2 regions of the uncultured Megamonas sp. genome follow, and region 1 is predicted to be linked to the other one. Evidence: riboswitches for the same ligand, from Rfam matches in the RefSeq annotation. Region 1 holds a riboswitch; the other holds the start of a gene.
The links. A riboswitch is a leader RNA that binds a small molecule or an ion and turns the genes downstream of it on or off. The one in region 1 is predicted to bind cobalamin.

Region 1 (5,580 bases):
CAAGTACAACTACAGGAATACCATTTTCTTCAAAAGTAGATACAAATTTATCATTCATACCTTTATAAGCAATTACTAAATCTGGTTGAGCTTCTATTACTTTTTCAATATTAATATTATAAACATTTCCTACCTGTGGTAGATCTTCATCTTCTTTGGGAATACCAGTCTTTGCCGATACTCTTGCTACAACATTTCCATCAACAGCATGAAGTGGTTCCAAAAAAGATGCCGATAATGGTACTATTCTTTCTGGTTTTTTCGTCAAAACTACTTGTCTATCAGCATCATCTGTAATAGTTAAATAACTATCAGTTCCACTTGAAACATTTTTTTCCTCTGTTTGACTACCACAACCAACTAATATCACGGAAAAACATATTACTAAAGCTAATATACAAAACAAACCATTCAATTTTTTCATAGTAACATTATCTAAGGCAATTAAATACCTTTACTCCTTCTAGTCAAAATAGTTGATAAATAATTTAATTTTTTATCTTTTTGTGCTTGTAAATCATCTATTATTTCTTCATCTGGAAGACCACAACGACTTACAAGTACAGCATTATCTATCATATCATTTTCAGCTAAAGCATCTACTACTTCAGGATAATTTTTATAAACTTTCATCATTACCACATTATTAGAAACAGCTAAAGCTTTATCAATAGTTTCTTTATCAGCAGTTGCTGGAATTACACTGATGATATCATTGCCTTCAACTAAAGGATAACCTAATTTACTGCCAATTGCACAAAATGCTGGCACACCTGGAATAGTTTCAATATTTATATCTTTTTCTTTTGCTAAAAGACGATATACATAAATATATGTACTGTAAAACATTGGATCGCCTAATGTTAAAAATACTACATTTTTTCCAGCTTGTAATAAAGCTAAAATCTCTTCTTTATTTTTTTGCCATGCATCAGTAGTTTCAAAATTAACTACCATTGGAAAAACTTGATATACGATTTCAATATCATCTTTTAAATAAGGTTTAGCTATGCTTAAAGCTACGCTACCATCTTTTTTTTCTGTTTTTGGTGCAATGAGCACATCAGCTTTTTCAATAGCCTTAATAGCTTTCATTGTCAATAATTCTGGGTCTCCAGGACCTACACCAATACCATAAAAAGTTCCTGCCATGATTAAAAATCCTCCTGCATAAAAAGGTATGTGACAAAATTTGCCACATACCTTACTGTATTACATTTTGCATATTTTAGTAGAAACTAAATTACTTAATAAAATAATGCTCTTATTTATTTTACACTTGGCATATAAAAGCGTCAAGCATACAGGATTTATTCAAAATCTATTATTTTTCTGCTTCAAGAGCGTTCCATGCTTCATTTGCTCTATCTACAAATAATTGACGAACGTTTTGGTTTTCACCAAGACCATGAATGTATGCGTCTACTTTAATACCTTCTTTTTCTAAGATGGATTTATGAGAATCTTCTTCTGCACCAGCCATATCATTATTTGCATGATCACCTGCAACCATCATAAGAGGCATCATTGTAACATGATTGATACCTTTTGCTTTTAATTGAGGAATAATATCTTCAAGAGATGGCCAGCCTTCAACTGTATAAATCATTACTTTACCATCATAAAGTTTATTTAAACGATCTTGCATTACAGAATAATAAGCATTAGATGGATCTGGTGTACCATGTGCCATCACTAATACTGCATCTTTTTTACCTAATTTTGGCATTTGAGAACCAATTGCTTGCATTACTGCTTCAACGTCATCTCTTTGACCTTCTTGACCCATCCAATACATAAGAGGTGTACCAATAGTCATTTTTTTGAATTGTGTTTTATAGATATCATATACAGCTGTTTTATAAGCATATTCCATACCAGGAATGATATCTAAGGAAGTAAGTGCTATGCGATTATAGCCTTCAGCTTTTAATTGAGCTAATGCTTCTTCTGGTGTAGGAATAGTAATACCTTCATTTGCTTTTACACGGTCAATAATAATATGAGAAGTAAATGCTAATACAACTTTTGTATTTGGATGTGCTTTTTGAATTTCTTCTACAGTAGCTTCAATTGTTTTTGCACGAGTATCTTTGTATGTTGTACCAAAGCTCATTACTACAATAGCATCTTTATTTGGAGCTTTTTGAAGTTCTGCATCAGTTGTATTATATGTACGTACACCGATTTCAGAAGCTTGTAAAAGTGCAGGAGTTGCTGTTTTTACTTCTGGATTTAAACTATATCCTGCTGCAAAAGATGTTGCAGATACTCCTGTTAAAGCTACACATGCCATAGATGCGATTAACATTTTTTTCCATTTAGCTTTCATATCGTTCTTTCCTCTCTTAGCTGAGTTATCCCCTTTATGCTACAATTTGCTTTTAAGCTAGGTTAAAAGTCATAAAAAAAATGAACCTTCTGCGCGCTCAAAGGTTCATTTCTAGTATAAAAAATCTCTACATGGAATTATACCGATGTAGAGATAGCCTTATACTGTAATAAATCTCCTACCTATCTCTCGCAGGTCATAACGGTGATTGACAAATAGGCAGTTCTTCTGACTTAAGTTCATCGCTCCTTCAAGCCTTCCCAAGAAAATCTCAGTGACATATTTTGAAGTTGCTCACTTTCACAGCGGCGGGACCGTAGCAGCTTTTACTGCTTTCTCTATTAAGCCCAAAAGGGGCACCTATTCCACTCAATAAATATAAAATTGTTAGAAAAATAATTTCATTTTTACAATAACACTTAAGAGTATATCTGTCAAGACATTATTTATGTTCATCTACCATAGTCTCTGTAGCCAAACCAAATTTAGTTATCCCCACAGCTTTAAATTTATCTAATAATGCCATAATTTTTCCATAATCTACATTTTCATCAGCACGAATTACTACAGCAAAATTATTATTTTCTTCATATTTTTCTTTTGCACCTTGAAGTAATGTATCTTCATCTATCAATTTATTTTCTAAATACAAAGTGCCATCAGCTTTCATCGTGACTAAATAATTAACATTTGTTTGACTTTGGGCATTTTGTACTTTAGGCATATTTACAGGAATAGTTTTTAAATCCACCATATATAATGTACTAAGCATAAAAAATACCAATAAGAAAAACATTATATCAATCATTGGTATAATCATAACCTCAGGCTTAGAAAAAGCTCTTCTATCTTTTAATCGCATGATTATTCACCTCTAGTTATATAACCTTCAATTAGTGAAAACGCTTGTTCCATATCTGTTACAATACGGTCTACTCTTTGCACAAAATAAGCATGAATAGCTAAAGATACAATTGCTACACAAAGTCCTGTAGCTGTCGCAATTAAGGCTTCACCAACCCCTCCAGTGATAGCTATAGCTTGACCTTCTTGAAGATTAAATACACTAAAAGCTGAAATCATTCCCACTATTGTTCCCAATAAACCCAAAAGAGGAGCCATAGTAACGATTACATTTAAATAATATAATCTTTCCTTAAATTTAGAAATACTAATGCCTGATTGTACTTCCAATAACATCATCAAATTTATATTTTTATTTTGCATTTTACTAAATGCAAAATTCACCAATGATGCCAAATCCCCCTTAGTATTTTGTGCTAAAGCTTTTGCTTCTTCGATTTTATTATTAATCATCAATTTATAAAATTTTTGTGTAAAATCTCTACCAGAATCAGCTTTTGTAAAATATAATAAACGTTCTATGCCAATAGTTATAATAAAAATTGAACATATTAGCAATATATACATTACTAATCCGCCTTTATGAAAATATTCTACACCTTGCATCAATAAGTCCATAAAAAGACCTCCTATTAAAATCTAGCTTTTTACGCTATAATTTATTCATACTAATAATAAGCTTATCAAATATAGCTGTCAAACCTAAAATCAAAAATATTCATCTATCTAATATCAAAAAGGAAGTATGTTTATGTTTACAACTAAAATTTATATCAAACAGCAAAACATGCAAGAATTTATCTCAAATTATCAAGATATTGATAAATTCTTAGGTTATTGCAAACAATGTAATAATTATAATCATAAATGGTCTTGTCCACCACTTAGTTTTAATCCTAAAACTTATTTAAATAAATATAAATCTATTTATCTAGTTGCTGTACAATTAAATTACACTGAGGATACTATAAATAGTTTAACTACTAAAGAAGAAATCAGTTCTTTTACGCGTAAAACCTTACGTAAAACAAAAAATGAATTAGCTACTGCTCTACTAAATTTAGAAAATGATAATACAATTTCTCTATCTTCTGGCGGTTGTAGTTATTGCTGTAAATGCAGTAGAGATGATAATAAACCTTGTAAACACCCAGATAAAATGCGTCATTCCCTTGATTCTTTTGGCATAGATTTAGGAAAAGTAACTGAAGATGTATTTAATATTAAATTACTTTGGGGTTTAGATAAATTGCCTAAATATCATGTATTAATTCATGCATTAATTACTAATGAAATAATACCTACAAAAACTATATTTGATACTATAAACAAAAACAGCGTATAACTATTATAGTTATACGCTGTTATTTTAAAAAATATTCTTTCCCCCTAAGTTAAGGGAAAATATATAAAGTTATGGGGGAAAGAGAGAGAGTTAACAAATTATTTTAATTTCCACATAATGTCGGAAAGCATGAGCTGATCTTTAAATTTATCCATATCTAAGTCTTTAGTAATATGAACAAATTCAATACCCATCATATTAGCCCAATCGCGAAGTTGTTCAGCAGTTACAGTGTAACTGATAACGCTATGATGTGCACCACCTGCTAAGATCCAAGCTTCACCTGCTTCTTCAAGGCTTGGCAATGGTTTCCACATTACACGAGCAACAGGAAGATTTGGCATTGGCATAATAGGTTTTACGCATTCAACATCATTTACGATAAGACGCATTCTACCGCCCATATCTACAATAGTAGCTACAATAGCACTGCCTGCTTTACCTTCAAATACAAGACGAGCTGGAGCATCTTTACCGCCGATACCAAGTTCATGAACTTCAATTTTTGGAGTATCAGCTGCAACACTTGGGCAAACTTCAAGCATATGAGCACCGAGATTATAGCTATCTTCACCGTTTTTACCGAAATGATAAGTATAATCTTCCATCAAAGCAGTACCTTCATCAATACCCTGTGCCATAGTTTTCATAACTGCAGTGAGGCAAGCAATTTTCCAATCGCCTTCAGGTCCAAAACCATAACCTTGACCAGTTAAATCTTGTGTTGCAAGACCTGGGAGTTGTTCCATACCATAAAGGTCTTCAAATGTATTTACAAAGCCATCTGCGTTATTATCTTCTAAGAATTTTTTGATAGCAACTTCAACTTTTGCCTGATAACGTACAGATGCGATATTATCTGTATTCATTACATATTTAGATTTATATTCAGCTACTTGAGCATCAATCTGTTCTTCTGTTACAGCATTGATATACTGTACTAAATCACCAACAGCCCAAGTATTTACAGACCAACCAAATTTAATTTCTGCTTCTACTTTATCGCCTTCAGTAACAGCAACATTTCTCATGTTATCAC
Region 2 (5,580 bases), on a different contig from region 1:
TTACCATGTTCTTGTCTGAGTGAGGATAATTTTTTCAATTTGTCTTCAGGTAAGAGTTTTGCATGAACTTTATCAATGCCTACTTCTTTAGCTACGGCATAAGCACTATGTTCATTATCACCTGTAAGCATAGCTGTAGTTAAACCTAATTTTTTCAATTTAGAAATAGTGGTTTTAGCATCATCTTTAATAGTATCACCGATGACGATAGAGCCAGCGTATTTATCATCTATGCCAATGAATATTTCTGTGCCATCGTTAATAGGTAAATCATCAGGTAAAGCAATATTAAATCGTTGCATTAAGCGTTTATTACCGCAATAAATTTTTTGCTTGTCGATAGTGCAGATTATACCTTCACCAGCAATTTCTTGATTATCAGTAGTAGCTTTTAAATTGAGTTGTTGTTTACTTGCTTCATTGATAATGCTGATAGCAATAGGATGAGAAGAAATTTTTTCACAACTAGCACAAAGAGCGAGCAGTTCTTCTTTTGTGTAATTATTTGCAGGATTTATGGTTTTAACTGTGAAATTACCATGAGTCAATGTACCTGTTTTATCCATGACGATAGTTTTTATATTTTTTAAAGCTTCTAAAGCTAGACCGCCTTTAAATAAAATTCCTTGTTTGGAACCGCTACCGATACCAGAGAAAAAGGCAAGTGGTACACTTAATACTAAAGCACAAGGGCAACTAATTACTAAAAAAGTCAAAGCGGTATAAATCCAATGTTCCCAATCACCTGTAATTAATGAAGGAATGACAGCTGTGACAAGGGCAACAGCAACAACAATTGGAGTATAAATTCTAGCAAAACGAGTGATGAATTTATCTATTTGAGGTTTGTTGGCAGCGGCATTTTCTACAGCTTGTAAAATGCGAGAAACCATTGATTCAGATAGAGGTTTTTCCACTTTCATTTTGATAGCACCAGAAATATTCAAACAGCCAGAGGTGAGGGAGCTATTAGGGGCAATTTTTATCGGTACAGGTTCACCAGTAACAGGTGATGTATCCAAACGACTTTCACCTTCAATGACAATGCCATCAACAGGAATTCTATCGCCAGCACGAACTAATAAAATATCGCCGACTTTGGCTTCACGAGCAGAGATAACAGAAATTTTATCACCTTGGAGTAGATTTACTGTTTCAGGTCGTAAGTCAACCGCGTCCATGATTTGACTGCGACTTTTTTCTGTAGCACGTTCTTCAAAATATTCGCCAATACGATAAAAGAGCATAACACCGACAGCTTCAGGATATTCTTTGATGGCAAATGCTCCTAAAGTAGCGATACTCATGAGGAAGTTTTCGTCAAAGACATTGCCATGAAATAAATTGGTGATGGCGGTTTTTAGTACATGGAAGCCTAAAATTAAATAAGCTACAATGTAAAGATAAAGTGTATATTGATCAGGCACAAGCGAGGTAAATTCGCCAATGATAAACAAAATGGCACCGAATACAATTTCAATAATATCAATGGTTTTTTCATCAAGAATTTTTTTCGTATTTTGATGAGATTTTGAAGAAACATCATCAGCATTTATGATTTTTATACCATTTTCAATGGAATTAGCTATTTTATTTATTTGAGGTAGAAGTGCGTCAGGATTTTGAGCTACTATTTTTAATTTTTTAGTAGCAAAAGTTAATTGAGCAGATTGGATTTCAGGTAATTCATTTAATTTTTTTTCTATTTTAGCACCACAGTTGGCACAATCTAAGTTTTCAATTAGATAGATTTTTTCTGCATAGTTAGAAGTAGAATTAGAAGTATTTTCTTCAAGTTGAGAGATTATGGTGCCAGGTTCAATTTTATCTGCTATTTTTTGAATAGTAGGTAATAATTCATCGGGATTTTTGGCTATTAGCGTTAATCGCTTAGTTAAAACGGAAATAGTAGCATTATCAACATCGGAAAGTTCGTTGATTTTTCGTTCAATTTTAGCAGCACAATTAGCACAATGGATATTTATTGTGTAAATTTTTTGCTTGTGATTATTATTATCAATAAATAAATTAGAAGTAGTAGCCATATGTACGCCTCTTTTCTAGAATTATCATTTTATACCCCATGGGGTATTATTTTTTACGTCTTTAGTATACCCTATGGGGTATATCTTGTCAATAATGAATATCAATAATAATAAATTTTATTTGACTAAATGTAAATTTTCGTTAGAATTGTTATAAATATTTTAATAGATTTTATAAAAAATAAGGAGATGCTTTTTATGAATGATAAAGAAAATATTTATTTTCGTTTAGCCCAAATAGATGATGCAGAAAAATTAGTAGAAATTTATGCTCCCTATGTAAAAAACACGAATATCACTTTTGAATATGAAGTGCCAACAGTTGACGAATTTAAACAGCGTATAACAAAAATAATGTCAAAATTTCCTTATATTGTAGCTTGTATTGGTGATGAAATAGTGGGTTATACATATGCTTCAACATTCAGAAGTCGTAGAGCTTATGATTGGTGTGTAGAAACTTCTATTTATATTAATGAAAAATATCAAGGCAAAAAAATAGGAGAGTTTTTATATACGAAATTAGAAGCAATTTTAAAATTGCAAAATATAACGAATTTAGTAGCAAGCATAACATATCCCAATCCGCAAAGTATAGCTTTTCATGAAAAATTTAATTATAAGAAGATAGCTCATTTCACAAAATGTGGTTATAAGCAAAATTGTTGGTACGATATGATTTTTATGGAAAAAATGATAAATGAGCATTTAGTTCCAGCCAAAGAAATTATTTATTTACCTGATTTAGATAAAAATTTAGTAGAAAAGATATTGCAGAAATGATAATTTGATTTGCAGTATTAAAAGATAATGCCTATAATATAAATATATTAAATTAAATAGAGATAGGTGCGTAAGCTTAATAAGGAAACTGGAAGAGCCAGTACGGTCCCGCCACTGTAAGGGGAGCTATTTTCAATTATGTCACTGAAATAATTTATTTTGGGAAGGCGAAAATTAGCGAGGAACCTAAGTCAGGAGACTTGCCTATTGGAAAAACACCGTGAAATTTATAGATGATATATTTTTCAGACTCACGAGAGATGGGCAGGTGGAGAATTTTTCGTAGAAATACGGGATAAGTCTATCTCCCTGCCCAAAGGGAGATTTTTTTATGCGTAAAGAAATGAAAAGTGGCTATACAACAGGTTCTTGTGCAGCTGCTGGTACAAAAGCTGCTATACTTGCTTTACAGGGAAATGTGGTTCAAGAAATTGAATTATACGCTTTAAGTGGAGAATTATTGCATATTCCCATTAAAAATGTAGAGCTTACATCAACTGGAGCAAAGGCAGAAGTCATAAAAGATGCTGGTGATGACCCAGATATCACACATGGAGCTTCTGTATTTACGGAAGTAAAAATAAATAAAGATGATGATAAAATCAATTTTTATGCTGGTTTAGGTATTGGAAAAGTTACAGAGGCAGGTTTGTCTATTCCGCCAGGAGAGCCGGCAATAAATCCAGGGCCACGAAAAATGATGACGAAAGTCGTTCGTGAATTGTTGCCAGAAGGTTATGGTTGTGATATTACTATTTCTATTCCTAAAGGAGTGGAACTAGCGAAGAAAACACTTAATCCTATATTAGGTATAGAAGGCGGTATTTCTGTAATTGGCACTACTGGCGTAGTGCGTCCAATGTCTGAAGAAGGCTTTAAAAATTCACTTACACCGCAGATTTCTGTAGCCAAAGCAAATGGATTTGATGATATTATTTTTGTTCCTGGAAAAATTGGTGAAAATATCGCTAGTAAATTAAATCTTCCAGCAAAAGCTATGGTGCAGACAAGTAATTTTATCGGTCATATGTTGGAATTTGCTGCTGATGAAGGAATAAAATCAGTGCTTTTATTTGGTCATTTAGGTAAATTAGTAAAAGTAGCTGGAGGAATTTTCTACACACATAGTAAAATAGCTGATGCTCGCTTGGAAATATTAGCTTCTTATGCTGCTCTTTTAGGTATGGATAAAAAAGGCGTAGAAGAAATTTTTAAAGTGAAGACAACAGAAGCAGCTATGCCAATCATTGAAAGATATGGATTGGTAGAAAAAGGTTTTTATGATTTATTAGCTAAAAGAGCTAGTCTTCGCAGTGAACAACATGTATTTAATGCTTTCAAAGTAGGAACTGTGATGGTTACTTTGAAAGGTGAAATTTTGGGCATGGACGATAATGCAAGAGAAATAGGTGGTAGATTAGGTTGGAACATAAAATAATTGTGGCTGGAATTGGTCCAGGGGCGAAAGAATATGTCATTCCTATGGCTATGCAAGCTATAAATGAAGCAAAAGTTTTAGTTGGAGGAACAAGAGCATTAAATGAATTTTCTCATCAAGGTCAAAAAACTTTTGCCATAAAAGCAGATATCACTGCTGTGATGGATTTTATAAAAGTAGAATTAAACGATAATGATGTAGTAGTAATGGTATCTGGCGATCCTGGATATTATTCTTTGTTAAGTGCTTTGCGTAAGAATTTTCCTTTAGAAAATATAAAAGTAATCCCAGGGCTAAGTTCTATGCAAACAGCTTTTGCCAAGATAGCACTTCCATGGCAAGAAGCTAGTCTACTTAGTTTTCATGGACGTGTACCGAGTGATGAAGACTTAAAATATTATCCAGGTCGCATAATCGGTATGCTTACAGATAATAAATTTAATTCTAATGCTATAGCCACATATTTGATAGCAAGAGGCTGGGATAAAAATGCGAGAGCATATATTTGTTCTAGACTTTCTTATCCTGATGAAAAGATAGTCAGCTTATCTTTAGATGAAGCACAGACAAAAGCATGTGCGAGTCATTGTGTGATGATAGTTGAAGGTTAATATAAAATTATAAATAGAAAGTTGGTGCATATTTGAATTTACCAGGAATAGCAGATGAAGAATTTATTCGCGATAAAGTGCCAATGACAAAAGAAGAAATTCGCATTTTGACGATGTGCAAGGCAAAAATTCGTCCTGACAATGTCATTTGGGATATTGGTGCTGGTACAGGCTCTTTATCTATTGAAGCGGCTTTACTTGCTCCTCAAGGAGAAGTTTATGCTATAGAGAAAAAAGATTTAGCTGTTGATTTATTACATCAAAATATTGCTAAATTTAAATTGGAAGATAAAGTTAAAGTCATTGCCACAGAAGCACCAAAAGGATTAGATGAATTGCCAAATTGTGATGTAGTATTTATCGGTGGCAGTGGCAAACATATGTTTGAGATTTTAGATATAATTGATAGCAAATTAAATGAAGGTGGACGCATTATCGTAAATGCGGTGACAATCCAGACAATATCTGAAATCACAACATATATGAAGCAAAAAGAAAATTACACTTATGAAGCAATTCAAGTACAAGTAAATCGTTTAAGACAAATCGGTTCATACGATATGTTCAATGCACAAAATCCAGTTTATATTGTTACTTGTAAAAAACTAAAATAAGTAAAATAAGATGAATTAGGGAGGATATTTTTTATGGTTTATATTATTGGTGCAGGCCCTGGGGATCCTGAACTTATTACAGTTAAAGG

Region 2: it holds a riboswitch for cobalamin, as region 1 does, so the genes downstream of both, cbiD (cobalt-precorrin-5B (C(1))-methyltransferase CbiD) here and Q5I67_RS02665 (sirohydrochlorin cobaltochelatase) in region 1, are expected to answer to the same signal.

What each region holds. Positions count from the first base shown of each region.
Region 1 is NZ_CAUBSM010000002.1:140,865-146,444, forward strand. Features, by position in the region: gene Q5I67_RS02655 (ABC transporter substrate-binding protein) at 1-424, opposite strand, end outside; gene cobI (precorrin-2 C(20)-methyltransferase) at 445-1,152, opposite strand; gene Q5I67_RS02665 (sirohydrochlorin cobaltochelatase) at 1,325-2,332, opposite strand; cobalamin riboswitch at 2,533-2,711, opposite strand; gene Q5I67_RS02670 (biopolymer transporter ExbD) at 2,775-3,194, opposite strand; gene Q5I67_RS02675 (MotA/TolQ/ExbB proton channel family protein) at 3,197-3,814, opposite strand; gene Q5I67_RS02680 (DUF2284 domain-containing protein) at 3,948-4,541, shown strand; gene araA (L-arabinose isomerase) at 4,640-5,580, opposite strand, start outside.
Region 2 is NZ_CAUBSM010000006.1:65,761-71,340, reverse strand. Features, by position in the region: gene Q5I67_RS06465 (heavy metal translocating P-type ATPase) at 1-2,045, opposite strand, end outside; gene Q5I67_RS06460 (GNAT family N-acetyltransferase) at 2,244-2,828, shown strand; cobalamin riboswitch at 2,876-3,051, shown strand; gene cbiD (cobalt-precorrin-5B (C(1))-methyltransferase CbiD) at 3,160-4,266, shown strand; gene cbiE (precorrin-6y C5,15-methyltransferase (decarboxylating) subunit CbiE) at 4,251-4,877, shown strand; gene cbiT (precorrin-6Y C5,15-methyltransferase (decarboxylating) subunit CbiT) at 4,910-5,491, shown strand; gene cobM (precorrin-4 C(11)-methyltransferase) at 5,525-5,580, shown strand, end outside.